Linked DNA regions of Variovorax paradoxus. The protein of the gene in region 2 interacts with the protein of the main gene of each other region in a pairwise test. Links are inferred from orthologs where the notes say so. Each region holds a gene or a part of one and is shown on either strand. Other genes may lie near its edges.

The links.
Region 1: the proteins of gyrA (region 2) and gyrB interact in binary tests that used the Escherichia coli proteins (3 or more experiments, as listed by UniProt). The link is inferred for Variovorax paradoxus from one-to-one orthologs.

What each region holds. Positions count from the first base shown.
Region 1 is NZ_CP091716.1:106,240-121,041, reverse strand. The notes cover bases 11,618-14,802. They hold gyrB (DNA topoisomerase (ATP-hydrolyzing) subunit B), read right to left. Parts: upstream 14,428-14,802; coding sequence 11,818-14,427; downstream 11,618-11,817. Other genes in these bases: dnaN (DNA polymerase III subunit beta), read right to left, coding at 14,564-14,802; L3V85_RS00640 (AAA family ATPase), read right to left, coding at 11,618-11,658. In the rest of the region: L3V85_RS00670 (polyhydroxyalkanoate granule-associated phasin), read left to right, coding at 1-55; L3V85_RS00665 (metallophosphoesterase), read right to left, coding at 66-1,310; L3V85_RS00660 (hypothetical protein), read right to left, coding at 1,445-1,930; L3V85_RS00655 (hypothetical protein), read right to left, coding at 2,046-2,567; L3V85_RS00650 (AAA family ATPase), read right to left, coding at 2,893-5,163; L3V85_RS00645 (AAA family ATPase), read right to left, coding at 5,186-8,455; more of L3V85_RS00640, read right to left, coding at 8,455-11,617. UniProt on the Escherichia coli protein: DNA gyrase negatively supercoils closed circular double-stranded DNA in an ATP-dependent manner to maintain chromosomes in an underwound state.
Region 2 is NZ_CP091716.1:2,570,617-2,585,428, reverse strand. What follows is about bases 11,036-14,230. They hold gyrA (DNA gyrase subunit A), read left to right. Parts: upstream 11,036-11,384; coding sequence 11,385-14,030; downstream 14,031-14,230. Other genes in these bases: L3V85_RS12050 (DUF2059 domain-containing protein), read left to right, coding at 14,027-14,230; ompA (outer membrane protein OmpA), read right to left, coding at 11,036-11,160. Also shown: L3V85_RS12115 (ABC transporter permease), read left to right, coding at 1-515; L3V85_RS12110 (ABC transporter permease), read left to right, coding at 512-1,393; L3V85_RS12105 (ABC transporter ATP-binding protein), read left to right, coding at 1,401-2,408; L3V85_RS12100 (ATP-binding cassette domain-containing protein), read left to right, coding at 2,405-3,220; L3V85_RS12095 (ABC transporter substrate-binding protein), read left to right, coding at 3,267-4,760; L3V85_RS12090 (amidase), read left to right, coding at 4,765-6,168; L3V85_RS12085 (aldehyde dehydrogenase family protein), read left to right, coding at 6,193-7,641; L3V85_RS12080 (NAD(P)-dependent oxidoreductase), read left to right, coding at 7,651-8,541; gph (phosphoglycolate phosphatase), read right to left, coding at 8,993-9,664; bifunctional 2-polyprenyl-6-hydroxyphenol methylase/3-demethylubiquinol 3-O-methyltransferase UbiG, read right to left, coding at 9,661-10,380; more of ompA, read right to left, coding at 10,510-11,035; more of L3V85_RS12050, read left to right, coding at 14,231-14,602; serC (3-phosphoserine/phosphohydroxythreonine transaminase), read left to right, coding at 14,672-14,812. UniProt on the Escherichia coli protein: A type II topoisomerase that negatively supercoils closed circular double-stranded (ds) DNA in an ATP-dependent manner to maintain chromosomes in an underwound state.

The DNA.
Region 1 (14,802 bases), 2.5 Mb from region 2 along the record:
GGCCGCCACGTCGAACGCGCGGCGCCTGGCCGAACTCGAATCCAGCCCCGATTGACCGAGGCCGCTCAGGCGGCCGGTACCAGCGTCAGCAGCGTGATCTCGGAGGGCGCGCCAAAGCGCTTCGGTGGACCCCAGTAGCCGGTGCCCCGGCTCACATAGACCCACATGTCGTGCAGGCGGTGCAGGCCCGCCGTGAAAGGCTGCTGCATCGGCACGAACAGATTCCATGGAAAGAACTGGCCGCCGTGCGTGTGGCCCGACAGCTGCAGCTGGTAGCCCGCCGCCGCGGCCAGCGGCGCGCTGCGCGGCTGGTGCGCCAGCAGCACACGCGTGTGCACCAGCGGCGGTGCATCGTGCAACGCCAGATGCGGGTCGCTGGCGTGGGCCGCGTCGAAATGACCGGCGGTGAAGTCGGTCACGCCGGCCAGCACCAGCGCGCTTTCGAACAGCTCTTCGTCGGTCTGCGCGCCGCGCACGTTGCGCGTCTGCAGCACCACGTGCTCGTTCAGCAAAACCTTGAGGCCCAGTCGGCGCAGCTCGTCGATCCAGGCATGCGCGCCCGCGTAGTACTCGTGGTTGCCGGTGACCACGAAGGTGCCGTGCCGCGCGCGCAGCCCGGCCAGCGGCGCGATGTGTTCGCGCAGTTCCGGCACGCTGCCGTCCACCAGGTCGCCGGTGATGGCGATGGTGTCGGCGCCCAGCCGGTTGACCACCTCGACGATGCGCTGGATGTAGCCGCTCTTGATCGTCGGCCCGACATGGATGTCGCTGAGCTGCGCGATTGTGAAGCCCTCGAGCGCCTGCGGCAGCCCGCGGATCGGCACCTCGACCCGCTTCACGCTGGCCGTGCGCCGAGCGTTCAGAAAACCGATGGCCGACGTGGCCGTGGCAATGACCAGCACCGCCAGCGCGCTCCACGGGCGCAGCGTGTTCCATTGCACCTGCACGCCGCCCAGTGCGCTGGCCAGCCACGTCAGCAGCAGGCCCGCGTCGCGCACCAGCGTCAACACGAACATCGAGGAGAACCAGCCCATGCTGATCAGCCCGATCCACTTGAGTGCTTCGCCCATCGAAGCGTTGCGCTCGATGCGGCGCGACAGGAAAGGCAGCGGAATCGTGAGCGCCGAGACCATCAGCGCGAGCAGCGCCAGCGGCCATGCAGGCGTGAGCACGGCGAGCGCCGGCAGCAGGCGCAGCGCGATGTAGGCATGGAGCAGCGCAGTGAGCGCGCTCAGGGGACGGATCGGCATCGGGGCAATGGGGTCGGGCATTGCCCGGGATACACCATCTGCAAGGCGCATGCCGCGCATTCAAGACGCCCGATGGCGCCAGAGCCGCTATTTTTTCTATAGCGACAGGCGCCCGGATAGCGGGCGTTGTGGGCTCAACCGGAGCCCGAAAATCAGCGCCGGCGGCATGCGGTGCCGGCGCCCACTTTCACCGGTTATTGCACCGCGCGCGTGCCGGCCGAAGCCATGTCGGTGCCCGCCGGCCAGACGAAGGTCGCCTTGGCCGATGCGCCCTGCGGCACGCGCAGCTGCTGCTTCAAAACCTGGTTGCCGAGTTGGGCCTCGACTTCGTAGTTGCCCGGGTCGAGCCGGGCCACCATGAACGGACCGCCGGACACCACGTTGTCGAGCAGCGCGACACCGCTGCTGTCGCGCACCGTCACGTGCACGTTGGCGGCGAACTCGGCGCCCTTGTGGTCCTTGATCGCGAATTCGAAACTGGCGGGCCAGCGCGGCAGCACCGTTTCCATCAGCTGGGCTTCGTCGCTGCCGATGCCGCCGCTCATGTACTCGACGCCGTGCGTCATGTAGATCGGCGGGTTCACCGCGGCCTGCGCCGCCGAGAACGCGCCGAGCAGAACGGCGCCGCACAGCATCGCGGCCGCCACGGGCCGCATGCGCGATGAAAAGCGGGAAGTCATGGTCTGGATCCTTTCCTGGTCGTCGTGGCGAGAACCCACGATGTCCCCACTGTGCGGGGCGCGACTTAGGAAAGGCTGACCGAGGACGCAACGGCCGCGGCCGTGCGCCGGTTTCTCAACGGGTGGTCGAGGCCGTCTGTGCCAGCGCCTGCGGCAGCGGCGGCGTGACCGAGGCCATGTCGAAATTCGACGGCCACACGAACGACGCGCGCGCCGGCACGCCGGCAATCACCACCAGCGACTGCGTGAGCGTCAGGCCGCCCAGCGTCACGTTCACGTCATAGGCGCCGGGATTCAGGCGCGCGAGCATGTAGGGGCTCTGCGAGTCCAAGGTCATCACGGCCTGGCCGGTGTACTTCTGGCGGATTTCGACGTGGGCCTTGGCCGGAAAGCCGGGCTGCTGCGCCCCCTTGCCGTCGCTCACGCCCAGCGCGATGGTCGCGGCCCAGCGGGGCGACACCATTTCCATGAAGGCGGCTTCGTCGCGGGTGGCGCCGCCGCTCATGTATTCGATGCCCTGCGCCACCTGGATGGGTGGGTTGGAGAACGCATGGGCCGAAGTCAGGGCCCCGAGGAAAGCTGCTGTGCCGCCCAAAACCAGCGCGGCCAGTGGCCGGCGGAGACGCGAAGGGTTCATTGCTGTGTGGTCCTCGAACTTGCGTGACGTGAAATCCGTCGAGGATTTTGCTTAGCAAGAGTCGGGCTAGATATAGCGTTTACGAGGAACGATCCTCGGATTGAATGTGAATGCTATTGTTTTCATAGCTGGTGACGCCCGTGTGACGGCCGTGTAAGCCACATTCGCTCACAAACCTCACGGAAACCCTGATGCGGGCTGTTTTCGGGGGGCGCTGCCGCGTCGGAATCCGCTAGGGTGCATGGCGCAGTTCTACGGCGGTGCATGGCGAGCAAGGATCCGTGGCTGATCCACCCGCGCGCCAAGGACTCGCGCGGAGCCTGGCTCAGCCGAGCCCCGGTCTCGCCACGACGACGCCGTCCACCAGCCCCACTTCCAGGCAAGCCCCGTCCGCGACCGGCCCGAACATCGCTCGCGCGACCGCGGCCACCACATGCTGCTCGACCGCGCGCTGCAGCGGCCGGGCGCCGTATTTCGGACTGAACCCCTTGTCCGCGACGAACGCCACGACCTCGGGCGAGAAGTTCAGCCGCACGCCGCGTCGCGCCAGCCCTTCGCGCTGCGCGATCGCCTGCAGCTCCTGCACCGCGATGGCCTCGATGGCCGTGCGCGACAGCGGCGCGAACGGCACGACGCGGTCGATGCGGTTGAAGAACTCGGGCCTGAAGAACTGGCGGATGTCGTGCACCGCGCCGCCGCCGTTCGCCGGCTCGCCGAATCCCAGCGACGCGCCGTGGCGCACGCCCAGGTTGGTGGTCATCACGATGACCGTGCTGCGAAAGTCGGTCATGCGCCCGCGGCTGTCGCGCAGGCGGCCTTCGTCGAGCACGGTGAGCAGAAGGTCGAACACCGAGGCGTCGGCTTTCTCGATCTCGTCGAGCAGCACGACCGAAAACGGCTGCCGCCGCACGTGCTCCACCAGCTTCCCGGGCCGCTTGCCGGAGCCGATCAGGCGCGCGATCTGGAAGGCGTGCTGGAACTCGCTCATGTCGATGCGAAAGAGCGGGTCCGCGTCGTCGCCGGCACCGAAGAAATAGCGCGCCAGCGCCTTGGCCGCCGCGGTCTTGCCGACGCCGGTCGGCCCGGCGAACAGCAGGGTCGCAATCGGCTTGGCCGGGTCGTTCAGCCCGGCCTTGAAAAGATAGACCACGTCTTTCAGGTGCCCGATGGCCGCGTCCTGGCCGAACAGCTTCTGCGCGAAGAAGCCGTGCACCTGGGTGTCGTCCAGCGGCTGGTCGTCGCGTAGAAAGCTTTCGGGCAGGCCGGTGCTCTTGGCAAAGTGCGCGATGGCGCTGGCTTCGGTCACGACGCCTGTTTGCCCGGCAATGGCTTCGCGCACGCAGTCGCCGAAGAAGCGCACCGCCTTGCCTGGAAAGCTGTCGTAGCGCACATAACGCCCGAGCAGCCGGTAGCCGGTGTCCAGCGCCGGCCGCTCGATCTCGATCGACAGCGTGTTCTTCGCGTGGCCCGCGAACAGGTCGAGCACGCGGCGCGCGCGCACGCTGTCCATCTCGGGCAGGCGCAGGGTCTCGAAGCAGTCGATGAATCCGGGCAGGCGCTGGCGCGCGATCTCGAGTTCGCTGGGATTGGCTTCGCCGACCAGCCGCAATGTGCCTCGGCGCAGCGCCGGCAGCAGGTAGGCGGCCATCGATTCCTCGGGGCTTTCGCCGCCGACCTGCAGCAGGTTCACGAAGTCCGTGACCCACAGCAGGCCGTTCGACATGTCCAGCCATTCCACCGTCTGGTCGCACAGCGCCTGCCATTCGCCCAGGTACTTCGCCCGGCCGACGAGCCGCTCGGCATGACTGCGCCAGAAGGTCGGCGGCGCGTCGCGCGCGGCCGTGAGGCGGTGCGCCTTGCGGATCGCCTCGAGGATCACCACGCTCTTGCCGACGCCGGGCTCGCCCACCAGCAGCAGGTTGCCGCCGCGCGCGAGCCGTGCCGCTATTTCGTCGCTCAGTGCGCCCTGCTCCCAGGCCACCTCGGGAAACACATGCAGGCCGCGGCGCGCGCCGGTCTCGGGCAGGCGGTCGGCCACGGCGTCGAGTTGCGCATGAGCCTCGCGCAGATGGCGCGGCACATGCTGCCTGTTCGTGGTCCTGTCGTCGCGCCGCACGTCGATCTGGTCGAGCCACGGCGCGGCGGGCATCAGGAAACGCTGCGCATCTTCGGGCGAGAGACCGTCGAGGCATTCGCGGGTGTAGTGCTCGATCAGCACCGGCAACTGCGCGTCGTCGTAGTAATAGAAGCTCTGGTCGAGCCAGGGCAGGTAGCACTTGGCGTAGCCGTCTTCCTCGTTCTCGCCAAACACCGCCGCCACGTGGAAATCCGTGGCCCGAGGCACCGGGAAACTGCCTTTTTCAGTGCGGTGCGCGAGGCTCACCGACACATGCACGAGCTTGAGCCGCGCTTCGTCGATGTCCGGCTCGGGCACGTAACCGTCGCGCTCGCGTTCACGCTGCAGGGTTTCGGCCAGCGCGGCCTTCACGCGGCGGGCATTGCGCTCTATCACCTGGAAGTCGGTGCCGAGCAGGATGCCGCAGACGGACGTGTCGTCGAGCTGCCAGCACACCAGGGGGTACGAAAGCGTGGCCATGCGGATGCGGGTCTCTTCCTTCTCAGTCCTGCGCGGCGGGCGCGCGGCCTGCGGCACGACTGTCCCACAGCATCAGGCGCCAGTCTTCTTCGGTGAGCGGGCCGCTGAACTTGCGCACGCGGCCTGAGCGCAGGTCTGTCAGGCGCCGGTGGTCGCCTGGCCGCGCGGGCTCCAGGCGGATGCGCACGATCTCGGTGGGCAGCGGTTCCGGTGCGGCATCAGGCTCCGCGGACAGCAGCCGCACCGCCAGCGGCAACGGCCGGTCGTCGCCGGCGTACCAGAGGTGGATGCCGCATTCCCCGCCGAACGCGTCGCGCAGGCCGATGCCCTCGAAGCAGCGAACGCCTGCGCGCGGCGACGGCAGTTCGTGCAGGTCGAGCTGCGCGATCAGCGCTGCGTAGTCGGCCCATGCCGTCCGGACCGTGGCCTCGCCGGCGCCGGTCTGCAGCGGCACGATCTCCACCGCCACTCGCTCGATGCCATGCCGGCCAAGGCTGTCGGCGCGGCTCGCCAGCTGGTCGATCTCGAGCTGCCAGCGCACGAGTTCGGTGTCCATGCCGCGCACCGGTGACGCGCCGGCAAACAGTTGCTCGAAGAATTCCCGGATGTCCTGCTGCACCATCAGCTCGTCGAGCGCCTGCTGGCGGCTCGCCACGCGCCACTCGCGTGGCCGCGGCTGGTTCTGCTTGACCGTGCGCCCCGGCGCCACGCGGCGCTCCGAAAGATCCCAGCTGCGGCGTGCCAGCACCTCGCGCAGCGGGTCCAGCCGCACCTGCAGCGCGCGCAGCGCCAGTGCTTCAGGTTCCGCCGGCGCTGCGTCGAGCTGCGCGCGCAGGCGTTCGTGCAGCGCGTCGGCAATGCCCGCGAGCGCCTGGTAGCCGGCCGCCGACCCGGTGTCTTCCGGCAGCGGCACCGCGCGCCGCACGGCGTAGTCGAGCACGGTGGCCCGGGTCGTCAGGCCGCCCTCGCCGAAGCTCACGTCCAGCAGCATCGGCTGGCCGCTGTGCGAAGACGCCAGGCGCTGCGCGATGGGCTGCGTCAGTGCTCGCTCGATGCCGCGTTTCAGCGCCCGCGCGCCGAGCGTCTCGTCGTGACCGAGCCGCGCCAAGTGGTCCAGCGCCTGTGCCGACACATTCAGGAAGGTCAGCCTGCGCACGAAGCCATCGCGCGCCAGCACGCGCTCCAGCTGCAGCCGGGCGATGGCGGCGATGTCGTCCGCGCCCAGCGGCGTGAAGCCGACGACCTGGTCGATGCGGTTCAGGAATTCGGGCCGGAAGAAACGCTCGACCGCCTCGCGGTAGGTATGCGCCACGTCGGCTTCCTGCCGCACGAAGCCGGTATGGCGGCTCGCCGCGGCGGCGCCGAGGTTCGAGGTGAGCACGACCACGCATTGCGAGAAGTCGGTGGTGCGGCCCAGCGCATCGGTCAGCCGGCCTTCGCCGAGCACCTGCAGCAGCAGGTCGTGCACGGACGGATGGGCTTTCTCGATTTCGTCGAGCAGCAGCACGCAGGCTCGGCGCTGGCGCACGGCGGCGGTGAGCTGGCCGTCGGGGCGGTAGGCGTCGCCGATGAGGCGGCCGGTCGCATCGCCGTCGACGTATTCGTTCATGTCGAAGCGCACCAGGCCGCCCTCGTCCTCGAACAGGTAGTCGGCCAGCAGCTTCGCCGCCTCGCTCTTGCCGACGCCGGTCGGTCCGATGAAGAGCAGCGACGACAGCGGCTTGCCCGGCGCCGCGAGGCCGGACTTGATTAGCGCGATCACATCGACCAGCTGCGCGCGCGCCTCGGGCTGGCCGATCAGCCGCGCCGCGAAATGCGCCGCGGCTTCCGCTGGTGCCAGGCCGATCTGGCGGGAGAACAGCTTCTCGCGGAAGTGATACGCCGCGGTGTAGGCGGCCAGCACTTCGGCGCGGCCGACCTCCCCGCGCGCATGGCGCACGGCGAGCCGGTCGAGCACGCGGATCGCCGAGCCCGGCAGCACCTCGTCGGCGGCGAAGCGGCGCTCCATCTTCAGCAGCTCGGCCACCGCGGCGGCGGAGATGCGGCACTCGTGCTGGCGCTCCAGTTCGGCGCGGCGCCAGGCGACGATGCGGATGGCCGCCTCGCGCGGCGGCGGATCGACGCGGATCACGCGGAACAGGTCGGCAAAGCGGCGGTCGCGCTGCTGCACCTTCTGCCAGGCCTCGGGCGTGGCTTCGCCGATCATGGTGAAGGCGCGCTTCTCGAGCAGCGGGCGCAGCACGTCGGCCAGCGTCAGCGTGTTCTGCGAACTCTTGCCGATGGCCAGCAGCGCGACGAGGTTGTCGCAGTACAAGTGATCGGGCCTGGCGATGCGGAAGTCGTCGCGCAGGCGGAACTGCAGATGCTGCAGCAGCACGGCCATGCGGCGCTGCCACTGGCCGATCACGCTCATGCCGGAGATCACGCGCATCGGGTCGAGATGCCAGATCTTCTGCAGCTTCGCGCGGTCGCGGCCCGTTTCGGAGACCATGAACTGCCGCAGTGCGCCATGCACCAGCGCCGTCTTGCCGGCGCCGCGCGGACCCACGAGCACGATGGCGCCGGCGCCGCCGTCGGGCCGGTAGATCGCGCGGCCCAGTTCCTCGATGGCCTCGTCGCGCAGGATCGCCTGGGTCAGCTCATCCGGATAAAGATCGTTCAGATCGACGGCGGCGCGCGCCATCTCGGTCGGCCCGTCGCCGATGCCGTCGTCGCGCATCGCGGCGCGCAGGTCGTGCTCGCTCTCGAACGGGAAGCGGCCCTGAGCCAGGTGCATCGAGATTTCGAGCTCGCCGAGTTCGTCGTTCGGCGCGGCCAGGCAGCGCTGCGGGTCGAAGGCGTCGCCCCGCTCCTTGCGCTGTTCACGGAACCAGGCCTGAATGCTGGCCACCAGCCGCTCGGTGCGTTGCCCCTTGTCCAGATGCAGTTCACCGAGGTCGGCCACCATGCCGTCGAGCTGCGGCAGGCAGGCGTAGCGGCGTGCGCCGACGGTGAAGTGGGCCGCGGCAAATGCGCCTTCGATCCAGCGGCGGCCGCTGTCGAAACCCAGCGGCACGAGTTCGAAACGCAGTTCAGGCGCAAAGCCGAGCCACAGGCGCTCGTCGAGCGTGGCGCGCGTACTGCGGGTGCCGCGAAAGTGATGCACGACCGCCTGGCGCAACTTGTTCAGCGCCGCTTCGTAGCGCATGGCCGTCGCGTCGATCTCCGGCAGGAACAGGCAGCGCAGCCGGTAGCCCGCCTCCTTGCGATGCGTGACGAAAACCGGGATGCGCAGGCTGCCGCGTCCGCTCATCAGTCGTCCTCCCCGAGCAGCATGCGGTCCATGAGCGCGTCGAACTGCGCGTCGAGCGCACGCTTCCAGGCGGGTGCGTCCGGGAACGAGGTTTTCCAGTCGGCCTGCTGCGCGGCCAGCATGCCGTCCCTCAGAAAGCGGTGCACAGGCCGGCTGTCGAAGAAATGCTGGCGGTGCACGTTGTGCGGCGTCTCGAAGTTGGAGAGCGTGCCGCTGCGCACCGAAACCCAGGCGTCCGACTTGTTGCGGTCGCCGACCCAGATGCGCCAGACGCCGCCCTCCTGGCGGAAGTAGTCGAACACCGCCGGTCCCTTGAGTTCGATCTCGAAGCCCACGATCAGGCTCTTGCGGCTCGATGCCTGCGGCCAGGGAAACTTCAGGTAGGGGCTGGGCGGGGCCTCGTCTTCTGATTTTTCCTCGCGCTTTTCCTCGCGCGCCTCTGCGTCGGCTGGAGGCGCGGGTTTGCGGGGTTCGTCGCCGAGCCGCACCACCTGCGGGCGGAATTCGAAGCCGGCAAGCGCCGCGAGTTCGCACCACGCGTCATGCAGTGTGGTGGCCAATGCCGGCGCGGCGTAAAGGCCCACGGTGCACACGCCGCTGTCCGGCCGCACGGCATGAAAGGCCTGCTGCTTGAACGCGGTGAAGCGGGTGCGCCACGCGGCGATGTCTGGCGGCGCATCGGACTCGCCTACCAGCGCGAGCAGGGCTTGCCCCTCGAGCGTCATGATCTCGGCGAACAAGCCCTGTGCCGTCTGTTGCACAGCGGCCAAGGTGCGGGCGCGGCTGGCGGACGGCGTGCCGTCCCAGTGCGGCAAGTGCGGTGCGCGGTTGCGCTTCTTCTCGTAGCGGCGCCGCTCGTCGTCGAGGCGGAACACCTGGTTCACCAGGTTCACGAAGAGCGGCCCTTCGGTCACGCGTTGCCAATGGCGGCGCGCGTCGGCCAATGCCTCGGCGGCCAGCAGCGGCGCGTTGTCGACCGGGCGCTGCAGCGGGTCGGCGCGCACGCCCAGCGGCTGGCCGGTGTCGCCCGCGCCGATGCGCACGGCCAGCGGCGTGACATAGGCATGCGGTGCCAGCGCATGTGCGAGGGGCAGCAGCAGTTGCCGGCGCAGCACGCGCTGCACGTCGCGGGCGCCGTAGCGCTCGTCGCCGGGCAGCGCGGCGAGACGGGCGGCAACGTCGTCGTCGAGCGTCAGTTCGGCGCTGCGTTCGAGCAGGCCTTCCCGCTTGCGCAGCAGCGTCATCTCGCGCCCGAAGATCGGTGCGCGCTCGGTGGCCGACAACGGGGCGAAGGGCACGATGTGGTCGATGCGATTGAACAGCTCGGGGCGCAAAGCCTGCTGCACCGCCTGCTCGAAATGGGCGCGCGGATCGCCGCGCACCGCGCCCAGGCCCATCGGCATGCGCTGCATCGCCTCCGCGCCCAGGTTCGACGTCATCACCACGAAGCTGCCGCAGAAGTTGGCGGTGAGGCCGTCGCCGCCGGTGAGGCGGCCTTCTCCGAGTACCTGCAGCAGCAGGTCGAAGAAGCTGGGGTGGGCTTTTTCGAGTTCGTCGAACAGCACGACGGAGAACGGCTGGCGCCGCACCGCGCCGATCAGCACGCCCTCGTCGCCGCCAAGATCGCCGAGCAGGCGCAGCACGGCGGCGGGGTCGGCGTACTCGCTCATGTCGATGCGGATCATGCGGCGCGGATCGCCGAACATGAATTCGGCCAACGCCTTGGCCGTCTCCGTCTTGCCCACGCCGGTCGGGCCGATCAGCAGCATCGACGCGATCGGCTTGCCGCCGCGCGCGAGCCCGGCCTTGGTGGCGACCAGCAGATTCGTCACCACCGACAGCGCCTCGGGCTGGCCGAACAGGCGGCTGCGGAAAAAGCCGTCGACTTCGTCGAGCGAGAGCGGCAGCCGCGCGTCGAGCATGCGACGCGGCATGCCGGTCTCGGCGCAGAACGCGGCGAGCGCATCGTCGCGCCCGATCACCGCGCCCTGCTGGCCGCGCACGTGCAGGATCAGTTCTTCGAAGAAGCGGATGCCTTTGCCCGGGAAGCCCGAGTACGGCGAAAAGCGGCGCTGCAGCGCGATCAGCTCGGACACCGCATCCGGCGACACCGCGACGCGGTGCTGCGCCGCGAGCGCCGCCACTGCGGCGAGCATCGTGCGTTCCTGCTCGGCCTCGGGCAGTTCGGGCAGGCGCAGCGTCTGGAACAGCGCCGAGAAGCCGGGGCTGCGCAAGTCGATCTGCGAGAGTTCGGCGGGCGTGGCTTCGGCCAGCACCATCAACTGGCCGCGGGCCAGCGGCTCGCGCAAGGCATCGCCGAGGCTGATGCTGTTGCCCTGGTATTGCCCGACCTCGAACAGCTCGGCAAGGTGGCCGACATAGAGCACCACTTCGCGCGTGGCCAGTTCGCGGCACAGCGTGGTCAGCGCCTGCTGCCAACTGCCGTCGCGCGTCAGGCCCTGGATGAGTCGTGCCGCGCTGGTTTCCCACGGAGAGCCGGCGGCGCGGTCGCGGCGCTCGCGCGCGTACTGGTGGATCAGAGCCGTCTTGCCGCTGCTTTCCGCGCCGACGACCAGCACGCTGCGCGCGAACCGGCCCTCCGCCGCGCGCTGCAAAGCGGTCAGCGGCACGGCCAGTCCGATGGCGGTGCGCGAGCCGACGCTCATCTCGTCGGCCACCGTGGGAAGCAGCGGCTTGGCGCGATCGTCCTTCAGCTTGCGCAATGCTTCGGCGCTGTGGAACACGAGGTCGAGCGGCAATTGCGTCAGCTCGACCTGCTCGAACCATTGGGCCGCCACCTGGCGCCGCACGTCGGTCTGCCGGCCGGCGCGACGGTGTTCGAGCACGATGGCTTCGCTCACGGCTTCGCGCAGGCGCTCCGCCTCGGCGAGCGCGACGATGCCCAGAGCGGGCACGTAGCCGATGCAGGGCGTGTTCGCCGGGCCGCTGGAGAGAAACGCGACATGGTGGCAGCGGCGCGGCGGGTGCAGCAGCGGGTCGCTGCCGCCCGGCAGGTCGACATCGAACTCATGGCGCTCGAATGCCGGCGGATCGCTGATCTGCACGGCCTCGAGGTAGCGGCCCTTGTCGATCAGGTGCGACTGCACTGCCTGCGCCATGCGCCGGGCCATCGCATGCGCGCTGCTGCCGAGCCACGCCATCTCGGGAAAGGCCAGCGACGTGACGACGGTATCGCCGGCCACGGTGGTCAGTTCGAAGAAGGCGAGGCTGGAGGGAATGGGAAGAGTCCTGTGGGCACGAACGAAATTGGCGGAGATTCTGCCTCAAGGGTTTGACGCATCCGCCAAGCAAAACGCCCGGCAAGGGCCGGGCGTTCTGGGGTGCTGGGAAGCCTGGAAGGCTTACACGTCGATATTCGCAGCCCGCAGCGCGTTCTGCTCGATGAACTCCCGGCGCGGTTCCACTTCGTCGCCCATCAGCATCGTGAACACGCGGTCGGCTTCGATCGCATCGTCGATCTGCACGCGCAGCAGGCGCCGCACGGTCGGGTCCATGGTGGTTTCCCACAGCTGCTCGGGGTTCATTTCGCCCAGGCCCTTGTAGCGCTGGCGCGAAGTGGCGCGTTCGGCTTCGCTGATGAGCCACTTCATGGCCTGGCGGAAGTCGTCGACCTTTTCTTCCTTGGCGCGTTCGCCCTCGCCGCGCTTGACCAGCGCGCCTTCGGGGCTCAGCAGACCGCGGAAGGTGTTGGCGGCTTCGGCCAATGCGGCGTAGTCGGCGCCGTGCACGAAGTCCTGCGTGAGCACGCTGCTCTTGATGTTGCCGTGGTGGCGGCGGCTGATGCGCAGCAGCGGCTTGTCGGTGCGGGCGTCGAACTCGCTGCTCACCTCGGCCGGCACACCGGTGGTGTTGAGTTCGCGCAGCTTGGCCTGCAGCGCCACGGCCGAAGCCTCGGCGGCGGGCGTGGTATCGAGGTCGAGCGCCACGCCGTCGGCAATGGCGCGCAGCGCCTCGGCGTCCATGAAGTTGCGCAGGCGCGCAATCACGGCCTCGGCCACCTGGTGCTTGCGCGCCAGTTCGGCCAGGGTGTCGCCGCTGAGCGTGGTCGAGCTGGCCCCGCCGGTCTCGATGCGCGCGTCTTTCAGCGCCACCTTGAGCAGGAAGGCGTCGAGCGCGGGGCCGTCCTTCAGGTACTGCTCTTCCTTGCCGACCTTGACCTTGTACAGCGGCGGCTGCGCGATGTAGATGTGGCCGCGCTCCACCAGCTCCGGCATCTGCCGGTAGAAGAAGGTGAGCAGCAGCGTGCGGATGTGGGCGCCGTCGACGTCGGCGTCGGTCATGATGATGATGCGGTGGTAGCGCAGCTTGGCGACGTTGAAGTCGTCCGCGCCGCCGCCCGCCGTGGTCGCGCCTGCGCGGCCGATGCCGGTGCCCAGGGCGGTGATCATGGTGAGAATTTCGTTGCTGGTGAGCAGCTTCTCGTAGCGAGCCTTCTCGACGTTCAGGATCTTGCCGCGCAGCGGCAGGATGGCCTGGAACTTCCGGTCGCGGCCCTGCTTGGCGGAGCCGCCGGCGGAGTCACCCTCCACCAGGTAGACCTCGCACAGGGCGGGATCCTTTTCCTGGCAGTCGGCCAGCTTGCCGGGCAGACCCATGCCGTCGAGCACGCCCTTGCGGCGCGTCATTTCGCGCGCCTTGCGGGCGGCTTCGCGGGCGCGGGCGGCCTCGACGATCTTGCCGCAGATGATCTTGGCGTCGTTCGGGCGTTCCTGCAGATAGTCGGTCAGCAGCTTGCCGACGATGTCTTCCACCGGCGCGCGCACTTCGCTGGACACCAGCTTGTCCTTGGTCTGGCTCGAGAACTTGGGCTCGGGCACCTTCACGCTCAGCACGCAGCACAGGCCTTCGCGCATGTCGTCGCCGGTGACTTCGACCTTCGCCTTCTTGGCGAACTCGTTCTCTTCGATGTATTTGTTGATGACGCGGGTCATCGCGGCGCGCAGGCCCGTGAGGTGGGTGCCTCCGTCACGCTGCGGGATGTTGTTGGTGAAGCAGAGGACCTGCTCGTTGTAGCCGCTGTTCCACTGCATCGCCACTTCGACGCCGATGTGCGTGCCGGGAATGCCGCCGTAGGTGTCGGCCGGGCGTTCGCCTTCGGCGTAGAACGAGTTCGGATGCAGGACGGTCTTGCCCTTGTTGATGAACTCCACGAAGCCGCGCACGCCGCCGGCGCCCGAGAAGTCGTCTTCCTTGCCGGTGCGCTCGTCCTTCAGGCGGATGCGCACGCCGTTGTTCAGGAAGCTCAGCTCGCGCAGGCGCTTGGAGAGGATTTCATAGTGGAAATCGTTGTTCTCCTTGAAGATCTGCGTGTCGGGCAGGAAGTGCACTTCGGTGCCGCGCTTGTCGGTGTCGCCGATGATCTTCATGGGCGAGACTTCGACGCCGCTCACCGTTTCCAGCAGGCGGTTCTGCACGAAGCCGCGGCTGAATTCGAGTTCGTGGATCTTGCCTTCGCGGCGCACCACCAGGCGCAGCATCACGCTGAGCGCGTTCACGCAGCTCACGCCCACGCCGTGCAGGCCGCCCGACACCTTGTAGCTGTTCTGGTTGAACTTGCCGCCGGCGTGCAGCTCGGTGAGCGCGATTTCTGCCGCCGAGCGCTTGGGCTCGTGCTTGTCGTCCATCTTCACGCCGGTGGGAATGCCGCGGCCGTTGTCGGTGACGGAGATCGAGTTGTCCGAATGGATGGTCACGACGATGTCGTCGCAATGGCCGGCCAGCGCTTCGTCGATGGAGTTGTCCACCACTTCGAACACCAGGTGGTGCAGGCCGGTGCCGTCGGAGGTGTCGCCGATGTACATGCCGGGGCGCTTGCGCACGGCCTCGAGCCCTTCGAGGATGGTGATGGAGCCTTCGCCGTAGCTGTTGTCGGCCGCTGCGGCCGTTTCGATCTCGGGGATGTAGACGGGCTCGGTGTGCGGCACGTCGGGCTTGTTTTCTTCAGCACTCATTCGGATATTCCTCTGTCTCTCACGGCATTCGCGCGTGATTTTTCGGGCTCTCAAAAGCTCAATTCGCCGCCTCTTGAAAGCGCAAACCCGCGGGGGGCCGCGGGCTGTGTGCGCAAGGCGCTTCGGTGTCTGTCTGCTAGATACGCATCGGCATCACGACATATTTGAAGGATGCGTTCTCGGGGATGGTCAGCAGCGCCGAACTGTTGGAGTCGGCCAGGTCCAGCTTGACCATGTCCTGGTCCATGTTCGACAGCGCGTCGATCAGGTAGGTCACGTTGAAGCCGATTTCGATGGCGTCGCCGCCGTAGTCGATGTCGAGCTCGTCCTGGGCTTCTTCCTGCTCGGCGTTGTTCGACGCGATGCGCAGCGTGC
Region 2 (14,812 bases):
GGTTCGCGATTCTTCTGATCCTCGTGTTCTCGGTGAAGCTGCAGTGGTTCTCCGCCGGCGGCTTCGAGGGCTGGGGCGACGGCTTCTTCTCGGGCGTCAAGTCGCTGTTGCTGCCCGCGCTTTCACTGGCGGTGGTACAGGCCGCGATCCTCGCGCGCATCACGCGCTCGGCCGTGCTGGAAGTGATGCGCGAAGACTTCGTGCGCACCGCGCGCGCCAAGGGCGTGTCGCAGCGCATGGTGCTGTGGACCCATGTGCTGCGCAACGCCATGATCCCCGTCATCACCGTCATGGGCATGCAGTTCTCCGAGCTGCTGGCCGGCACAATCGTGGTGGAGAACGTGTTCTATCTTCCCGGCCTCGGCCGGCTGATCTTCCAGGCCATCAGCAACCGCGACCTGATCGTGGTGCGCAACTGCGTGATGCTGCTGGCGGCCATGGTCGTCATCGTGAATTTCGTGGTCGACGTGCTCTACGCCGTCATCGACCCGCGCATCAAGGCCAGCGACATATGAACGCCATCACGGCCCCGGCCCCCAGCGCCGCGGCGCTCAAGCTCCCCGGTTTCTGGCAACGCGCGGTGAAGCACCGCAGCTTCGTCATCGGCGGCGTGCTGGCCGCGCTGCTGCTCATCGCGGCACTCGTGTCTTTTGTCTGGACGCCGTGGTCGCCGTATGCGATGGACATGGCCAACAAGATGCAGGCGCCCACGGGCTCGCACTGGCTGGGCACCGATGCCTTCGGGCGCGACGTGGCCTCGCTGCTGCTGGTGGGCGCGCGGGCGTCCATCCTGGTAGGCATCATTGCCGTGGGCATCGGCCTGGTGGTCGGCACCGCGCTGGGCCTGCTCGCTGCCGCCAAGCGCGGCTGGGTCGAGGAAGCGGTCATGCGGCTGTCGGACTTCACGCTGGCCTTTCCCGCGATTCTCTCGGCCATCATGATGACCGCCGTGTTCGGCGCCGGCATCGTGAATGCCATCGTGGCCATCGGCATCTACAACATCCCGACCTTCGCGCGCATCACGCGCGCGTCGGCCAATGCCATCTGGTCGCGCGAGTACGTGGCCGCCGCGCGCGCCTGCGGCAAGGGCTCGTTCGCGATCACCATGCAGCACGTGCTGCCGAACATTTCGGCCGTGCTGATCGTGCAGATCACCATCCGCTTCGCCATCGCCATCCTCGCGGAGGCGGCGCTCTCCTACCTCGGCCTGGGCACGCAGCCGCCGCAGCCCTCATGGGGCCGCATGCTCAGCGAAGCGCAGACCCTGATGTTCCAGCAGCCACTGCTGGCGGTTTTCCCCGGCATGGCGATCGCGCTGGCGGTGCTCGGCCTGAACCTGCTGGGCGACGGCCTGCGCGACCTGCTCGATCCGCGCCTTGCCCGCGCACGCTGAAACCACGATGCCCCTCCTCGAAGTCAACAACCTCCAGATCGGCCTGCAGACCCAGCGCGGTCCAGCGCAGGCCGTGCGCGGCATCTCGTTCTCGCTGGAGCGCGGCGAAACGCTCGGCATCGTCGGCGAATCGGGCTGCGGCAAGTCGATCACCGTGATGTCGCTCATGGGCCTCCTGCCCTCCAGCGCGCAGGTCACGGGCAGCATCAAGCTCGACGGGCAGGAGCTCGTCGGCCTGCCCGAAAAGCAGATGTGCCAGATCCGCGGCAACCGCATCGGCATGATCTTCCAGGAGCCGATGACGGCGCTGAACCCGGTGCACACCATCGCGCGCCAGGTCGGCGAGCCGCTGCAGCTGCACCGCGGACTGACCAAGGCGCAGGCCCGCAAGGAGGCGCTGAGCCTGCTCGACCGCGTGGGCATTCCCGACGCGGCTTCGCGCCTCGATGCCTACCCGCACCAGTTCTCGGGCGGGCAACGCCAGCGCATCGGCATCGCGATGGCGCTGGCCTGTGGACCCGACCTGCTGATCGCCGACGAGCCGACGACGGCACTCGACGTGACCATCCAGAAGCAGGTGCTCGACCTGATCCAGAGCCTGGTCAAGGAAATGGGCATGGCGATGATCCTGATCTCGCACGACCTCGGCGTGATTGCCAACAGCGTGAAGCGCATGCTGGTGATGTACGGCGGCAGCGCGGTGGAAAGCGGCCCGACCGACACGGTCTTCGCCGGCCGCGCGCACCCCTACACGCGCGGCCTGTTCGCGGCGCGCCCCGCCATCGGCGCGGTGCGTGCCGGCCGGCTGCCGACCATCCGCGGCAGCGTGCCCGAGCTGGTCGACATGCCGCGCGGCTGCGCCTTCGCGGGCCGCTGCGCCCACACCATCGACCTGTGCCAGAGCACGCGGCCCCAGGCCACGCTGCTGCCGAACGACCACACGGTGCGCTGCCTGCGGCTCGGCGAGATCGCCGCGCTGAACGCCAAGGCCGCCGCCTCCGCCCTCCTCGCATGAGCCAGCCCACCACCGCCGGCCAGCCCTTGCTGGCCGTGAAGAACCTCTATCGCCACTACGCGCTGCCGCGCGAGAAGCTGTTCGGGCCGCCGCCCACGGTGAAGGCGCTCAACGGCGTGAGCTTCGATGTGCAGGCCGGCAAGAGCATGGGCATCGTCGGCGAATCGGGCTCGGGCAAATCGACCATCGCGCGCCTGGTGATGGCGCTGGACACGCCCACGTCTGGCACCGTCTCGCTCGAAGGCCGCGATCTGCATTCGCTGTCGAAGGAAGCGTTGCGCGTGGCGCGGCGCGACTTCCAGATGGTGTTCCAGGACCCGTATGGTTCGCTCGATCCGCGCCAGACCGTGGCGCGCATCGTGGCCGAGCCGCTGGAGGCGCTGGCCGAAACCAGCCGCGCCGAGCAGCGCGAGCGCGCATCGGAAGCACTCTCCGCCGTCGGCCTGCGCACCACCGACATGGACAAGTACCCGCACGAGTTCTCGGGCGGACAGCGCCAGCGCATCGCCATCGCGCGAGCGCTCATCACGCGTCCCAAGCTCATCGTGGCCGACGAGCCGGTGAGCGCGCTCGACGTGTCGGTGCAGGCCCAGGTGCTCAACCTCATGCAGGACCTGCAGCAGCAGTTCGGCATCAGCTACCTGCTCATCAGCCACGACCTCGCGGTGGTCAACCACCTGTGCGACGAAGTGTGCGTGGTCTTCAAGGGCCGCATCGTGGAGCGAGGCCGTCCGGCCGATCTCTTCGCGCATGCGCAGCACGAGTACACGCGCACGCTGCTGTCGGCGGTGCTGCACACGCCGTCTCGCTAGCCGGGCCGGACCTCCCAATTTCTCCCTCACCTCCAGGAACTATCGAATGTTGAAGCGACGCACACTCATGACTTCCGCCATGGCCGCGGCAATCCCGGGTGTCTTCCTGCCCCAGGCGCGCGCGCAGGCCGGCAAGAACACGCTGACGATCGGCATGCCGCTCGAACCGCCGGGCCTGGACCCGACCACCGGCGCGGCATCGGCCATCGCGGAAATCACGCAGTACAACATCTTCGAGACGCTCACCAAGGTGAACGCCGACGGCTCGGTCACGCCGATGCTGGCCGAAAGCTGGTCGTCGTCGCCCGACATGAAGACCTTCGTCTTCAAGCTACGCAAGGGCGTGCGCTTCGAGAACGACCAGCCCTTCAACGCGCACACGGTGAAGTTCTCGTTCGACCGCGCGGGCGGCGCCAAGAGCACCAACAAGGACAAGCGCTTCTTCAGCGAGATCGGCACCGTGGTGCTCGACGAGTACACGGTGGGCGTCAACAGCACACTGCCCAACCCCGATCTGCCCTTCATGCTGGGGCAGTCGACCGCCTGCATCGTCGAGCCCAAGAGCGCCGACACCAACGCCACCGCGCCGGTAGGCACCGGCCCCTACAAGCTGAGTGCATGGCAGCGCGGCGCCTCGTGCACGCTGGTCAAGTCGCCGAGCTACCGCGACCAGAACCTGGCGAAGGTTCCGAAGTTCGTGTTCCGCTTCATGTCGGACACCGCGGCGCAGACCGCCGCGCTGATGGCAAACGACATCGACATCTTCCCGCGCGCGGGCACGCGCTCGGTGGCGCAGTTCAAGGGCAACCCGCGCTTCCAGGTGATCGAAGTGGGCACGCGCGGCAAGGTGATCCTGACCATCAACAACCGCAAGAAACCGCTGGACGACGTGCGCGTGCGCCGCGCGATCCTGGCGGCCATCGACCGCAACGCCATCATCCAGGGCGCGGCGGACGGCTTCGGCAAGCCAATCGGCAGCCATTACGCGATGGGCGCGCCGGGCTTCGTCGACACCACGGCGATGAACCCCTTCGACATCGAGAAGGCGAAGAAGCTGCTGGCCGAAGCCGGCGTGAAGACGCCGCTGGAACTGCGCCTGCAGCTGCCGCCGCCCTCGTATGCACGTCAGGGCGGCGAGATGATCGCTGCGCAGCTGGCGCAGATCGGCATCAACGTGAAGATCCAGAACGTCGAGTGGGCCCAGTGGCTCAGCGGCACTTTCGGCGGCGCGCACGACTTCGACCTGACGATGGTGGCGCACGTGGAGCCCTTCGACCTGGTGAAGTACACCGAGGCCGACTACTACTGGGGCTACGACTCCAAGAAGTTCCGCGACCTGTTCGTCACCATCCAGAACGAAGAGAACAAGAAGCGCCGCGCCGACCTGCTGGCCGATGCGCAGCGCATGCTGGCCACCGACGCGGTGAACGGCTTCCTCTACCAGGCGGTGTTCCCGACCATCGCGCGCAAGGAGGTCAAGGGCCTGTGGCCAAACATGCCGATCGTGGTGAACGACCTGGCCGCGATCTCGTGGGGTTGATGCGATGACGACGAAGCCCCTCTATTCGCTGAGCGTGCAGGAGCTGCACGCGGCTTACGCCGCCAAGGAGCTGTCGCCGGTGGAAGTGGCGCGCTCGGTGAACGAACGCATCGCCGCGTACGAACCCGAGCTTCGCGCGACCTGGCTGTTCCGGCCCGAACTCGCGCTGGAGCAGGCGCGCGCCTCCGAGGCCCGCTGGCTGGCCGGCAAGCCGCGCGGCACGCTCGATGGCGTGCCAGTGACCATCAAGGACAACCTCGCGACCGAGGGCGATCCGATGCCGCTGGGCACCGCCGCCTACGAGCTCGTGCCGATGAGCTACGACTCGCCGCCCGCCGCCCGCCTGAAGGAAGACGGCACGGTGCTGGTGGCCAAGACCACGATGCCCGACCTGGGCATGCTGTCGTCGGGGCTGTCGAGCTTTCATGAGCTTTCGCGCAACCCGTGGGATCTTTCGCGCACGCCGGGCGGTTCCAGCTCCGGCGCAGGCGCGGCGGCTGCCGCCGGTTATGGCCCGCTGCACGTGGGTACCGACATCGGCGGCTCGCTGCGCCTGCCCGCCAGCTGGTGCGGCATCTACACGCTCAAGCCCAGCTTCGGCCGCATCCCCCTGAGCTCGCCCTACATGGGCCGCTGCGCCGGGCCGATGACGCGCACCGTGGCCGATTCGGCGCTGATGATGGCGTCGATGGCACAGCCCGACGACCGCGACTATTCGGAACTGCCGCCGCCGGTCATCGACTGGAACGCCTTCGAGGTCGACCCGTCGTTCATCAAGGGCAAGCTCGTGGCGCTGCACATGGACGCAGGCTGTGGCCTGCCGCTGGATCCGCAGATCGCCGAAGCGGTGCGCCGCGCGGCGAAACGCATCGAGGCCGCCGGCGCGCACGTCGAGGAAATCCCGGCGTTCATGACGCCGAAGATGCTGCAGGGCATGGACCACTTCTGGCGCATGCGCTCGTGCCTCGACATGCAGGCCATGACGGCCGAGCAGCGCGCGAAGATCCTGCCGTACATCCGCGACTGGGCCGAGAGCGCCGCCGGCTTTTCGGGCGCGCACATCTTCGACGCCTACAGCCAGTTCGTCGCCACGCGCGCGGCCACCATCTCGGCCACCAAGGCCTACGATTTCGTGATCTCGCCGGTGTCGCCTAACCTGCCGGCGCCCGCCGACCACGCCTCGCCGACCAACGACCCGATGCGGCCGCTGGAGCACATCGGCTTCACGGTGCCCTACAACATGTCGGAGCAGCCGGCCGCCTCGATCAACTGCGGCTACTCGGCCGAAGGCTTGCCCATCGGCCTGCAGATCGCGGGGCGCCGTTTCGACGACCTGGGCGTGCTGCAGTTCAGCCGCGCCTTCGAGCAGATCCGCGAAGCACAGAAACCCTGGCCGGAACCCAAGTGATCCGCCACAAGGAGACATGACACCATGACCGCCACCCACTTCATCGACGGCCGCCGCGTGGCGTCCGAAGGCAACGCCACCATCGACGTGATCGATCCGAGCGACGGCCAGAAATTCGGCGAGATCGCACGCGGCACCACCGCCGACATCGACACCGCCGTGCGCGCCGCGCGCCAGGCCATGGGCGACAACTTCGACGGCCCCTGGGGCGAGATGACCGCGCTGCAGCGCGGCCGGCTGCTCGCCAAGCTCGGCGCCGCCGTGATGGAGCACCACGAAGAGCTGGCCCAGCTCGAGGCGCGCGACACCGGCAAGGCACTGCGCGTGGCACGCAACGACGCCACCGCGCTGGCCCGCTACATGGAGTACTACGCCGGCGCATGCGACAAGCTGCACGGCGACACCCTGCCCTATGAGCGCGGCTACACAGTGCTGACAGTGCGCATTCCGCACGGCGTGACGGGCCACATCATTCCCTGGAACTACCCGATGCAGATCGCGGGCCGCAGCGTGGGCGCATCGCTCGCAGCGGGCAACGCCTGCGTGGTGAAGCCGGCCGAGGATGCCAGCCTGTCGCTGCTGCGGCTCGCCGAACTCGCGACCGAAGTCGGCTTCCCGGCCGGCGCGCTCAACGTGGTGACGGGCTACGGCAAGGAAGCCGGCGCGGCACTGTGCGCGCACCCGGGCATCGATCACATCTCGTTCACCGGCTCGACCATGACCGGCCGCAGCGTGGGCCTGGCCGCCGCCGAGCGCCACTGCCCGGTGACGCTGGAGCTGGGCGGCAAGTCGCCGCAGATCGTGTTCGCCGACGCCGACCTCGACGCGGCAGAGCCGGTGCTGCTCAACGCCATCATCCAGAACGCGGGCCAGACCTGCTCCGCGGGCAGCCGCGTGCTGGTGGAGCAGTCGGTCTACGAAGAGGTCGTCGCGCGGCTGGCCAAGCGTTTCGCGGCCGTGCGCGCAGGGGCGCCCTCCGAGGACCTGGACATGGGCCCGCTCATCAACGAAAAGCAGTTCCGCCAGGTGCGCGACATGGTCGCGACGGCCGAGGCCGCGGGCCTGAAGGTGGCGGCACGCGGTACGGTGTCGCCCAATGCGTCTTCCGCCGGCTACTACCAGGAAGCCGTGCTGTTCCGCGACGTGCCGCACGACAGCGACCTCGCGCAGCGCGAGATCTTCGGCCCCGTGCTGGTCGTGATGCCCTTTGCCGATGAAGCAGAGGCGGTGCGCCTGGCCAACGGCACGGACTTCGGCCTGGTGGCCGGCGTATGGACCCGCGACGGCGCGCGCCAGTTGCGCATGGCGCACAAGCTGCACTGCGGCCAGGTCTTCGTCAACAATTACGGTGCGGCGGGTGGTGTAGAACTGCCCTTCGGCGGCGTGAAATCCAGCGGCTTCGGCCGCGAGAAGGGCTTCGAGGCCCTGCTCGGATTCACGACCCTCAAGACCATCGCAATCAAGCACGGATGAAGACAACACATGACAACCACTGAACAGCAAACGCCGCGCAAGGTCGGCCTCGTCGGCGTCGGCCTGATGGGCCACGGCATCGCCAGCAACATCGTCAAGCACGGCCACCAGCTGACGGTGCTTGAACATGCGGGCAACCAGCCCATCGACGGCCTGCTGAAGGCAGGCGCCACGTCGGTGAAGGACGTGGCCGCGCTCGCGGCACAGGTCGACGTGCTGATCCTGTGCGTCACCGGCACGCCGCAGGTGGAAGCTGTGATGCTCGGCGACAAGGGCGCGCTCACCGCCCTGCGGCCCGGCACGGTGGTGATCGACTGTTCGACGGCCGTGCCCGCCTCCACCGCCAAGGTGGCCGAGGCTGTGAGTGCCAAGGGCGGCAAGTTCATCGACGCGCCCATGACCCGCACCGCCAAGGAAGCCGCCGAAGGCCGCCTGAACCTGCTGGTGGGTGGCGATGCCGAGGTGCTGGCCTCGTGCCTGCCGCTGCTGCGCTGCTTTGCCGAGAACATCACGCACGTGGGTGGCATCGGCGCCGGTCATGCGATGAAGCTGCTGCACAACTTCGTGTCGCTGGGCACCGTGGCACTGCTGTGCGAAGCGGCGGCCTGCGCGGAGCGCGCTGGTGTGAAGCCCGATGTGTTCGTCGACGTGCTGGCCAAGGGCGGCGGCAACGGCGTGGCGCTGGAACGCGTCAAGCCCAAGCTGCTGACGGGCGGCACCGACTCGCTGAAGTTCTCGATGGCCAACGCCAAGAAGGACCTGGGCTACTACAACGACATGGCGGAACAGGCGTCAGCCGGACATGGCATCGCGCAGGCCGTGGATGCGCTGCTGACGCAAGGCGTGGAGAAGTTCGGTCCGGACCGGATGGTGCTGGATCTGGTCGAAGCGTTGCGCTGATTGCCAGATTGCCCAAGTCCGTGATCTTGCCGGACTTGGGTTGCGTGAAGAATGTGGTGGAGCTGGGGGGATTTGAACCCCCGTCCGCAAGCCTTCATCGCGCAGTTCTACATGTTTAGTGATCTGATTTAAGTCTCGCTTCCGGAACCGCGCAGTCACACGCTAAACCGGACGCCAGCACCCTATTTTCTCGCCTCGACCCAAGGTACCCGGATCGAAGCCAGCCCATGTAATTATCCTTGCAGCCGGGAGGTCAGGATTGCTCCAGACCCCCTTGCCCAGCCCATCGGCCAACTGTTGCAAGGCTCACTGGCAATTAAGCAGCGAGTGCGAAACGTTCGTCGTTTGCAGTTAGTTTGTTTGAATCTGTTTTACGAGCGCATTCAGCTCGACATGCCCCGCTGCGACTCCGAACCCACGTCGAAACCAGTGCAGCCCCAAGAGAACCATTTTAGGCGCTATTGAGTAACTTCAAGAGCTCCATGGGCGAAGATATTGATGCGTCGGCCTTCCAGAGGGCCGAATCTGCCTGCGAACCCATGTAGCCGTAGGTCGCGGCAACCGTACGCATGCCCGCTGCGCGGCCCGCGATGATGTCGCGCTCGTCGTCACCCACGTACATGCAGGCTTCTGACGGCACGCCGAGCCTGCGTGCGGCCTCATGCAGCGGCTCGGGATGCGGCTTGGCGAACGGCGTGGTGTCGCCGCTGATCACCGCGCCTGCGGTCTCGAAGAGCGGGATGGCGCGCGTCAGCGGATCGGTGAATCGCATCGATTTGTTGGTGACAACGCCCCACAGCAAGCCCTGCTCGCGCAGCGCCTCTATCAACGCCTGGACGCCGTCGAACACCTGCGTGTTGAGCAGCATGCGACGCTCATAAGTCACGAAGAACTCTTCGCGCAGTTCGTCGAACTCGGGCGACTCAGGGGTGATGCCGAAGGCCACGCCGAGCATGCCCCGTGCGCCGGCACCCGCCATCGGTCGGTATCTTTCGAGCGGATAGGACGCCAGGCCGCGATCGGTGCGCATCTTGTCGGCTGCGGCTCCCAGATCGGGTGCGCTGTCGATCAACGTGCCGTCGAGGTCGAACAGCACGGCCTGAGTCTTCGAGACGCCGCTCATGCTGGAGCACCCGGCTTCTGGGTGGCGAACATGTAGTTGACGCTGGTGTCGCCGCTGAGCCAGTAGCGGCGCGTCAACGGGTTGTGCTCCATGCCACGGGTGTGCCGCAGGTCGAGCCCGGCGGCGCGGCAATAGGCCGCCAGTTCGCTGGGGCGGATCAGCTTCGCATATTCATGCGTCCCGCGTGGGAGCATGCCGAGCACGTATTCGGCGCCCACGATAGCCAGCATGAAGGACTTCAGGTTACGGTTGATGGTCGAGAAAAACACCCAGCCGCCCGGCTTGACCAGCGCGGCGCAGGCCTGGATCACCGAAGCCGGTTGTGGCACATGCTCGAGCATTTCCATGCAGGTGACGACATCGAAGCTGCCCGGCTGTTGAGCGGCCAGTGCCTCGGCACTGATCTCGCGGTACTTCACGCTGCGCGTGCCTGCTTCGAGTGCATGAAGCTGCGCCACTTTGAGCGCCTTGCCGGCCAGGTCGATACCCAGCACTTCCGCGCCCTTGCGAGCCATCGAATCGGCCAGGATGCCACCGCCGCAGCCGATATCGAGCACTCGGCGCTGCGATATAGGCGCAATACCGTCAATCCATTCCAGACGCAATGGATTGATTTCGTGCAGCGGGCGGAATTCGCTTTCCAAATCCCACCAGCGATGGGCCAGTTCTGAAAACTTGGCCAGTTCGGCCGGATCGGCATTCACGTTTTCTGTCATACAGCGATTATGAAACGAGCAATGCCCGGTAAACACCGGGCAGGCTTTGTCGAATGAGCAGGCACTAATTCAACAGGCATAAAAAAACCCCGCCGTAGCGGGGTTTTCATGATCGATGAAATCGATTGATTAGTTGGCGCGGGTGCCGACCACTTCGATTTCCACGCGACGGTTCTTGGCGCGACCTTCCTTGGTCTTGTTGTCAGCCACAGGCTGCGACTTGCCCTTGCCTTCGGTGTAGACGCGGTTGCGTTCGATGCCCTTCGAGACCAGGAAGGCCTTGACAGCTTCGGCGCGACGGACCGACAGACGCTGGTTGTAGGGAACCGTACCGATCGAGTCGGTGTGGCCCACAGCGATGATCACTTCGAGGTTGACGCCACGGATCTTCTCGACCAGATCGGTCAGCTTCGCGCGACCTTCGGGCTTCAGAACCGACTTGTCGAAGTCGAAGAAGGCGTCAGCAGCGAAGGTCACCTTCGAAGCGGCGACTTGCTGAGGCGTCGGGGGAACCGGAGCGACAGGCGTCGGAGCCACAGCGACCGGAGCGGCAGGAACCAGAGCACCGTCGCAACCAGCGGCAGCCGTTGCGGGCGTCCAGTTGGCATCGCGCCAGCACAGTTCGTTCGTGCCGTTCTTCCAAACCAGTTCGCCGGTGCCGTTTTGCCAGTTGTCGATCGTAGGACCGCCGTCCGCAGCGGTGACACGGGTCTGCGCGCCGGCGGCAGTGGCGAGCGCAGCGACTGCAAACATCATCGCCACTTTATTCAGTTTCTTCATGGTTCTCCTCTTGGGGAAAAAGCCGCAGCCGCGCTGCGAATCAAGGACGCTTTAAGTGACCACCACCCAAAACGTTGAGGCGATTGTGCCATAGGGTCTTTGGCAAACAGGCCGCTGGACGCCCCCGAAGCGTAGGACGGAGGCGGAATAGACGCCTTGTGTTGCGGCGGTGCGACACCCCTCACAGCGTAAAATTTCGCCTTCCTGCCGCCAGCACCTCGCTCATGACCTCCTTCGCAAAAGAAACCCTGCCCATCAGTCTTGAAGAGGAAATGCGTAGCAGCTATCTCGATTACGCCATGAGCGTGATCGTCGGCCGAGCGCTTCCCGACGCCCGTGACGGCCTCAAGCCGGTACACCGCCGCGTGCTCTTCGCGATGCACGAACTCAACAACGACTGGAACCGGCCGTACAAGAAGTCGGCCCGTATCGTCGGCGACGTGATCGGTAAGTACCACCCGCACGGCGACCAGTCGGTCTACGACACCATCGTGCGGCTGGCCCAGGACTTCTCCATGCGCCACATGCTGGTCGACGGCCAGGGCAACTTCGGGTCGGTCGATGGAGACAACGCGGCCGCAATGCGTTATACGGAAATCCGGCTGGCCAAAATTGCGCACGAAATGCTGGCCGATATCGACAAGGAAACTGTCGACTTTCAGGACAATTACGACGGCTCCGAAAAAGAGCCGAAAGTGCTGCCGAGCCAGTTGCCCAATTTGCTGGTCAATGGCTCCGGCGGTATTGCGGTCGGCATGGCCACCAATATTCCGCCGCACAACCTGAACGAGGTCGTCGACGCCTGCCTGTACCTGCTTCGCAACCCCGAGGCCTCCATCGACGAATTGATGGAAATCGTGCCGGCGCCCGACTTCCCCACCGCCGGCATCATCTACGGTATCAACGGCGTGAAGGACGGCTACCGCACCGGCCGCGGCAAGGTCGTGATGCGCGCCAAGTGCCACTTCGAGGACATCGACCGCGGCCAGCGCCAGGCGATCATCGTCGACGAGCTCCCCTACCAGGTCAACAAGAAGACGCTGCAGGAGCGCATGGCAGAGCTGGTGCACGAAAAGAAGATCGAAGGCATCAGCCACATCCAGGACGAGTCCGACAAGTCGGGCATGCGACTGGTGATCGAACTCAAGCGCGGCGAAGTGCCCGAAGTCGTGCTCAACAACCTCTACAAGCAGACGCAGCTGCAGGACACCTTCGGCATCAACATGGTGGCGCTGGTCGACGGCCAGCCCAAGCTGTGCAACCTGAAGGACCTGATCCAGGTCTTCCTGCAGCACCGCCGCGAAGTGGTCACGCGCCGCACCGTCTTCAACCTGCGCAAGGCACGCGAACGCGGCCACGTGCTCGAAGGCCTGGCGGTGGCGCTGGCGAACATCGACGAGTTCATCCGCATCATCCGCGAGTCGCCCACGCCGCCGGTCGCCAAGGCCGAGCTCATGACCCGCAGCTGGGACAGCAAGCTGGTGCGCGAAATGCTCACGCGCTCGCGCGCCGACGGCGGCGTGATCAACGCCGACGACTACCGCCCCGAGGGCCTCGAGCGCGAGTACGGCATGGGGGGCGACGGCCTCTACCGCCTGTCGGACACGCAAGCCCAGGAAATCCTGCAGATGCGCCTGCAGCGCCTGACCGGCCTCGAGCAGGACAAGATCGTGGCCGAGTACAAGGACGTCATGGCCGAGATCGACGACCTGCTCGACATCCTGGCCAAGCCCGAGCGCGTCTCGACCATCATTGGCGAAGAGCTGGGCACCATCAAGCAGGAGTTCGGCCAGTCGAAGATCGGCGCGCGCCGCAGCCTGGTGGAGCACAGCGCCTACGACCTCTCGACCGAAGACCTGATCACCCCGACCGACATGGTGGTGACGCTCTCGCACAGCGGCTACATCAAGAGCCAGCCGCTGGGAGAGTACCGTGCCCAGAAGCGCGGCGGCCGCGGCAAGCAGGCCACCGCCACCAAGGACGACGACTGGATCGACCAGCTCTTCATCGCCAACACGCACGACTACATCCTGTGCTTCTCGAACCGCGGCCGGCTGTACTGGCTCAAGGTGTGGGAAGTGCCGGCAGGTTCACGCGGCTCGCGCGGCCGGCCCATCGTCAACATGTTCCCGCTGCAGGAAGGCGAGAAGATCAACGTCGCGCTTGCCCTCACCGGTGAAAAGCGCAACTTCCCGGCCGACCAGTACGTGTTCATGGCGACCTCGATGGGCACCGTCAAGAAGACCGCGCTCGACGAGTTCAACAACCCGCGCAAGGGCGGCATCATTGCCGTGAACCTCGATGAAGGCGACTACCTGATCGGCGCCGCCCTCACCGACGGCAAGCACGACGTGATGCTCTTCAGCGACGGCGGCAAGGCCGTGCGCTTCGACGAGGAAGACGTCCGCCCGCTGGGCCGCAATGCCCGCGGCGTGCGCGGCATGTCGCTCGAGGCGGGCCAGGGCGTGATCGCCATGCTGGTGGCCGAGGACGAGCAGCAGAGCGTGCTCACCGCGACCGAAAACGGTTACGGAAAACGCACAAGCATTACGGAATACACGCGCCACGGCCGTGGAACCAAAGGCATGATCGCGATTCAACAGAGTGAGCGCAACGGCAAGGTCGTTGCCGCCACACTCGTGCATTCGGATGATGAGATCATGCTCATTACCGACAAGGGCGTGCTTGTACGCACGCGGGTTGCCGAAATTCGCGAACTGGGTCGTGCGACGCAAGGCGTCACGCTGATCGGGCTCGACGAAGGCGCCAAACTCAGCGGGCTGCAACGTATCGTCGAAAACGACGCAAATGGCGAAACCGAGCCTGACGCGGACGATACTTCCTCATCTTCAACGGAGAATCCTCAGTGAAAAAAATCAAACTCGCACTTCTGACGGTCGCCCTGGCTAGCAGTTCGATGGCCGTCATGGCCCAGGACAAGGCCACGCTCATCAAGCAGTTCATCGACATCCAGCGCCCCGGCATCGAATCGCTGGCGCGCGGCCTGGTCGAGCAATCGAGCGCTCCGATCGCACAGGCGGGTTCGCAGTACCTGCAGACGCAGGTGCCGGAAGCCAAGCGTGAAGCAGCCGCCAAGGCCGCCGACGCAGAGCTGAAGAAGTACTTCGACGACGCCTACCCGATCGTGCGCGACAAGGCCGTGCAACTGGCTCCTGGCGCCCTGACCCCCCTGCTCGAGCAGAACTTCAGCGAAGACGAGCTCAAGCAACTGCTGGCCTGGATCAACTCGCCCCTGAGCAAGAAGTACCAGGACCTGAACCCGAAGATGCAGACCGCTCTCACGGAAAAGCTGGTGGCCGACACGCGCGCCACCATCGAACCCAAGATGCGCGCACTCGACGAAAACGTCGCCAAGGCCCTCGGCGCTCCGACCGAGGCTCCCGCCGCCAAGGCTCCGGCCAAGGCACCAGCCAAGAAGTAAAGCAACGTGACCCAGCAGCAGACGCCGGCCGGCAAGCGCCCCTACAACTTTTCGGCCGGTCCGGCTGCCATGCCGGAGGCGGTGCTGCAACGCGCTGCCTCCGAAATGCTCGACTGGCACGGCAGCGGCATGAGCGTGATGGAAATGAGCCATCGCGGCAAGGAATTCGGCTCGATCTGCACGCAGGCCGAAGCCGACATCCGCACGCTG